Regions from separate parts of the Pseudoalteromonas sp. MMG013 genome, predicted to be linked through region 1. Evidence: predicted binding sites of a transcription regulator. Region 1 holds the regulator's gene; the other holds the start of a gene.
The links. Region 1 encodes sigma-54, which starts transcription at its own class of promoters, with help from an activator protein. Its sites were predicted from a motif close to GTTGGCACGNNNNTNGNNT; they were not measured.
Positions count from the first base shown of each region.

Region 2: the regulator sigma-54 is predicted to act here: its motif matches at 1,723-1,741, upstream of J8L98_RS05680 (P-II family nitrogen regulator).

Region 1 is NZ_JAGJEE010000005.1:54,534-57,931, reverse strand. It holds gene lptB (LPS export ABC transporter ATP-binding protein) at 1-502, shown strand, start outside; gene J8L98_RS06900 (RNA polymerase factor sigma-54) at 559-2,061, shown strand; gene hpf (ribosome hibernation promoting factor) at 2,090-2,377, shown strand; gene J8L98_RS06890 (PTS sugar transporter subunit IIA) at 2,380-2,832, shown strand; gene rapZ (RNase adapter RapZ) at 2,849-3,398, shown strand, end outside.
Region 2 is NZ_JAGJEE010000004.1:128,817-132,214, forward strand. It holds gene J8L98_RS05675 (ammonium transporter) at 103-1,332, opposite strand; gene J8L98_RS05680 (P-II family nitrogen regulator) at 1,343-1,681, opposite strand; gene J8L98_RS05685 (diguanylate cyclase) at 1,855-3,087, opposite strand; gene J8L98_RS05690 (carboxypeptidase) at 3,363-3,398, shown strand, end outside.

The sequences.
Region 1 (3,398 bases):
AGCAAGGCTAGGCATCGGTTATTTACCGCAAGAATCTTCCATCTTTCGAAAGTTAACCGTTTACCAGAACTTAATGGCTATTTTAGAAACTCGTAATGAACTGAGTAAACCTGATCGAGAGCAAATTCTTAATGAATTATTAGATGAATTCAACATCCAACATATACGTACAAGTCAAGGTATGGCATTGTCAGGAGGTGAACGTCGAAGAGTCGAAATTGCTCGCGCTTTAGCCGCAAACCCAAAATTTATCCTGTTAGATGAGCCTTTTGCTGGTGTTGACCCAATTTCGGTGTTAGATATAAAGAAAATTATCGAACATTTAAAAAAACGCGGTATAGGTGTTCTGATCACAGATCATAATGTACGAGAAACACTTGATGTGTGCGAAAAAGCATACATAGTTTCACATGGTGAATTAATTGCATCAGGTACTCCAGAACACGTGCTTGCCGATCAAACTGTTCGAGATGTCTACCTAGGTGAACAATTCAGGCTATAGTTATAGTATCTAGGTAATTTTAATAATTGATTAATAGAAAGGATTGTTAGAGATACATGAGGCAATCGTTACAGCTGCGCATGGGTCAGCAATTAACCATGACACCCCAATTACAACAGGCTATCCGCTTGTTGCAATTGAGCACGCTAGATCTCCAACAAGAAATCCAAGAAGCCTTGGACAGCAACCCATTACTGGAAGTTGAAGAATCAGAGCATGAAAACGACAACGAAAATATAGAAAAAGAACATAAAGAGCTCTCGAAAGAAGAATCTAATTCAGACAGTATTGAAGAAGCTCCAGTCAGTGACTATGAGCTTGATGCAGACGCGGCTATGAGTAAAGACACTGTTAGCGAAGAACTTGCGATGGATGTCACATGGGATGAATACATGAGTGCTGCACCAGCAACAAGCAGCGGCCCTATGCCTGAAGACGAAAACATGTACCAAGGCGCAACCACCGAATCGCTCCATGAATACTTAATGTGGCAACTAGAACTGACCCCGTTTAGTGATACTGATAGAGGGATCGCTGTCGCCATTGTGGAAGCCGTGGATGATGGTGGTTTATTAACCTTATCGACCGATGAAATCTTAGAAAGCCTTAATGACGAGAGTTCAGAAGATGCCATTGAACTTGATGAAATTGAGGCTGTCCTGAAACGCATTCAATTATTTGACCCCGTCGGCATTGCTGCTCGTAGCTTGCAAGAATGTTTATGTATCCAGCTTAATCAGTTTGATAAAAGTACACCTTGGCTGGAACATACTAAACATGTGCTCACCGAACATATCGACTTACTTGCAAGTCGAGACTATCGAACGCTAATGAAAAAGACTAAGCTGAAAGAGTCCGATTTAAAAGAAGTCATGACTCTAATACACAGCTTAAATCCAAAACCTGCGGCCAGTATCATCCGTGAAGAGTCTGAATATGTCATACCAGATGTCTCTGTGAAAAAAGTGAAAGGCCGATGGTTAGTTGAATTAAACCCTGATTCAATGCCGAAAATTAGAGTCAATGATCACTATGCGGCGATGTCTCGCTCAATGAAATCAAGCACTGATAGTCAATTTATTCGCTCGCATTTACAAGAAGCTAAATGGTTTATTAAAAGCTTAGAAAGCCGCAATGATACGTTAATGAAAGTAACTAATTGCATTGTGCAGCAACAACAGGCATTCTTTGAACATGGCCCTGAAGCAATGAAACCTATGGTGCTAAATGATGTGGCTGAAATGGTAGAGATGCATGAATCCACTATTTCACGTGTCACAACACAAAAATATATGCACACACCTAGGGGCATTTTTGAGTTGAAATATTTCTTCTCGAGCCATGTGAGTACCGAAAACGGAGGTGAATGCTCTTCCACAGCGATTAGAGCATTGATCAAAAAGCTCATTGCCGCCGAAAATACTGCTAAGCCATTAAGTGATAGCAAAATTGCGGATATATTGGCAGAGCAAGGAATCAAAGTGGCCCGACGTACGATAGCAAAATATCGGGAGTCGTTAGCCATTCCACCGTCGAATCAGCGTAAAAGCTTGATATAAGACGTAATACCAAAGAAGGAAAATGCTTATGCAACTAAATTTAACTGGTCGTCACGTAGAAGTAACTGAATCACTAAGAGACTATGTCAACACCAAGTTTGCGAAGCTAGAAAGGCACTTTGATCATATCAATAATGTGCATGTGATTTTAGATGTTGAAAAACTCGTACAAAAAGCCGAAGCGACCTTACACTTAAGCGGAGCAGAAGTATTTGCCTCTACCGAGCATCAAGATATGTATGCTGCTATTGATGGTTTGGTTGACAAGCTAGACAGACAAGTAATCAAACACAAAGAAAAGCTTACTCGACATTAACCATGAAACTTAGCTCAATAATCAACAAGGACTGCAGTAAAGCTGCGGTCCTTTTTAATAGCAAAAAACGTATTCTCGAATACGTTAGCGAACTTACACATGAACAGTTACCCCACCTAGAACAGCATGATGTTTTATCTGCGCTCATGTCACGAGAGAAGCTAGGCAGTACTGGAATTGGTAAAGGCATCGCTATTCCACATGGCAGAATGCAAGGTATCGAACAAGTTTTTGCGATGATATTAGTTAGTAAAAAATCAGTTCCATTCGATGCCATAGACAATCGTCCAGTCGATATTTTTGTTGCACTCATTGTACCTGAAGGTGATAATCAACAGCATCTGAAAACACTCGCTGCAATTGCTGAAAGCTTAAAAGATAAAGAGTTCTGTAAGCAATTGAGACATGCCAGCAATGATACCGAGCTCTATAGTATTATTAAGGCTCAAGATTAGTAAATAGGGGATAATTGTGGAATTAATCATTATTAGTGGTCGCTCTGGTTCTGGGAAGTCCGTTGCATTAAGAGTGTTAGAAGATTTAGGCTACTATTGTGTTGACAATATTCCTGTCAATTTACTTCCGTCTTTGGTTAGAAGCGTGTCTGAGAGCTATGACAAAATTGCAGTCAGTATTGATGTGCGTAACTTGCCAAAACAACAGCAAGAGTTCAACGATATTCTTGAGTATTTACCAGGGTTTGCTAATCCGATATTATTTTACTTGGACAGTGATGATCAAACATTGATCAAACGCTTTTCTGAAACTCGCAGGCTACACCCACTCTCTATAAATAACTTACCGTTAGATCTAGCCATTAAAGAAGAAAAGCAGCTATTGGATGTACTGATCACCAGTGCCGATGTATTTATTGATACAACCGACCTCAGTGTCCACCAGTTAGCTGAATCTATCCGTGAGCGGATTTTAGGTAAAAAAGATAAACAACTAATTATTACCTTTTTATCTTTTGGCTTTAAACACGGCATGCCAAAAGATGCTGATTATGTGTTTGATGCAC
Region 2 (3,398 bases), on a different contig from region 1:
GAGCGTTAAATAGTGGATAAGCCTAGAGTACCTCAGATTAACCTGACCTGAAAGATACTACGGGCCTATAAAGCCCGTTATCTTGAGATATCGTGATGCAAGTTACTGTGAGCGAACACTCACAAACTCTGGGTAGGCGTCAATACCACAGTCATGCTGATCCATTCCATTGATTTCTTCTTCCTCTCCAACACGAATTCCTATCGTGTTCTTTAGTAAAGCCCATACTAAATACGACACAATAAATACAAACCCTAAAATACTTATTAAGCCAATAAACTGAATTCCAAACGTCGCATCTGAATTAGAAAGAGGAACTAACATAACACCTAACATGCCACATGTACCATGAACTGATATTGCACCAACAGGGTCATCTACTTTTGCTTTATCTAAAAACACAATACTGAATACCACTAATGAACCACCCAATGCGCCTAACAAACAAGCCTGTAAAGGGGTCGGCGATGCTGGTTCGGCGGTAATAACAACCAAACCTGCTAAGGCACCATTTAACACCATCGTTAGGTCCGCTTTTCGCCATAATGCCTTACACACTAGAAGTGCTGCAATCGCGCCAGTTGCAGCAGCTGCATTTGTATTAAGCAAAATTTGGCTGACCGCAATCGCATTACTTTTATCTGCGATGAATAACTGTGAGCCACCATTAAAACCAAACCAACCCATCCATAAAATAAAGGTACCCAATGTTGCTAGTGGCATATTTGAACCCGGTATAGGGTAAATCTCACCGTTTTTACCATATTTACCTTTTCTTGCGCCTAACAATAATACACCCGCTAATGCAGCTGCTGCTCCGGCTCCATGAACAATAGCCGAGCCAGCAAAGTCTACGAACCCTAAGTTAGATAAAAACCCTCCCCCCCAAGTCCAATAGCCTTCAACAGGATAGATAAAGCCTGTCAGCACCACCGTAAATGCAAGAAATGCCCATAGTTTCATACGTTCAGCAACAGCACCCGATACGATAGACATCGCGGTCGCAACAAACACCACCTGAAAAAAGAAGTCGGCCTCTAAAGCATGATCTGCTTCAGCGCTCGCAGCACCAATTAAAGCACCAAAGCTAGGCACTACCCCACCCTCCGTGTTACCGACATACATAATATTGTACCCAACCAATAAAAACATGGTGCATGCTATGGCATATAATGCAATATTCTTGGTCAAGATCTCTGTGGTGTTCTTAGAGCGGACTAAGCCAGCTTCGAGCATGGCAAAGCCAGCAGCCATCCACATCACCAGTACCCCTGAAATTAAAAAGTAAAATGTATTTAGCGAAAATTTAAGTTCTATAATTGCGTTTTCCATAGTTTGGTCCTCAAATAGCTTCTTCGTCTAATTCACCAGTACGGATCCGCACAATCTGATCTAGTTCGTATACAAATATTTTTCCATCACCTATTTTTCCTGTATGAGCAGCCCGTGTAAGTACATCAACAACACGTTGTGTATTTTCGCTGTGTGTTGCAATCTCTAGTTTAATTTTAGGAATAAAATCAACCTGATATTCAGCACCTCGATAGAGCTCAGTATGTCCTCGCTGTCGGCCAAAGCCTTTTACATCAATGACAGTCATCCCTTCTACCCCCAGATCTGCCAGCGCTTCTCGTACTTCATCCAACTTAAATGGTTTTATTATTGCACTTATCATTTTCATTGTTAGTCCCCTTAGGACAGGCTTATCCTGTAGTGACAACAATCCAACCTTTATGCCAATAATTTTTTGTTTTTTATTTCATTAAGTTAACTATCGAGGGAATATGAATTGCATAAAAAATGCACCAATAAGGTGCATTATTAAGATAGCTGGGCTGAACTGGTGCGTACAGATTAACTGTTCACTACAACACAATTACGCTGCTGGGCCTTAGCTTGATACAACGCTTTATCCGCAGCACGCATGATTTGGCTTAATGAGCCATAATTACAAAAAGCCAAACCTATACTGACAGTACAAAATAGGGCTTCATCATTAATGTCAAACTCTGTTTTTGCCAACCTATGACGAAAATCATTCATCGCTTGCTCTGCAACTTGCATATTATTCCCAGGTAAAACAACAGCAAACTCCTCGCCACCAATTCGCGCCACCGTACAATGGTTAAATGCACTTTTTAATAAGTCTGCAACTTGAGTTAAAACTGAATCTCCGCCCTCATGACCATATTTATCATTAATGCTTTTAAATAAGTCTAAATCAAGTAACGCTAAAATATATTGCTCAGGTTTAGATTTAAATAACTTTTCCGCTTGTTGACAAAAGAACCGACGGTTATAAAGCCCTGTTAAATAATCACGGTGTGCATATTCTTTTATCTCAGCAATTAAATTTAGCTGCTCCATTGTTTGCATAATGCGGCAATGAAACTCTTCATTCATAAAAGGTTTTGCTAAGAAATCATTAGCACCAAATTTAATAAATTTAGCCGAGAGACCATGACTGCCCGCACCTGATAAACCGATTATGGCCAATTCATCACGTCCACGACTATTACGAATAGCTTTCACTAATTCAAAACCATCCATCGTTGGCATCGCATAATCCGTAAGCAGTAACTTAATGTCATAGTCTTCTTTAAGCATATGCAAAGCTTGCTCACCATCTTGTGCTTCGAGTACAGTAAACAGTTGCTTTTCCAGCATCTGCCTCATAACTGCCCGGCTGATCATTGAATCATCTGCGACCAGCGCCTTGCATCCTTGATTACGTAACAAGCGCGAAACCAGTTTAACGGCGTAAAGGTATGAGTCTCGGTTATCTTTGATTACATAATCAACCACACCCAGCTCTAGCATTTGTTGGCGACTATATTCGTCAATTTTAGAAGTTAAAACCACGGTAGGTACATTTTGTCTTAATGTCAGTTGAACAACCTCTCCATCCATCGCATCTGGTAATGTGAGATCCACTAACGCCAATGTATATTGATGTTGGTTTAAATATTCTTGGCTTTCTTTTAAAGACCAAGCAAAATCTATCTCAACCTCTAAATATAGGCTGGCCAAATGACGCAGAACTTGCTGCACCACTTTACTGTCTTCAACAATTAACACTCTTTGCATGGGAATGAGGCTCTATTACTACTAAGAGAAACTTAACGGATCAAGAATTTAAGAAAATAAATACTTTAATACGACATAATTAAGTCGTAAATATACGCGATTTTTGTTACAAAAAAAACCACAAATACGTTACAAACTACAATCAATTGAGCATTTTTAACTAGTCTTATTTTATTACTTACAACAATCTCATTGAGCACACCATTAAACTCAAATCCTTTGCAATAATGGCCCAAACCTTATTTAATAGATCAATTGTGAAAAGTAGGACTGATATGAAACTCATTAAAGCATTGGTGCTTATCGTCACC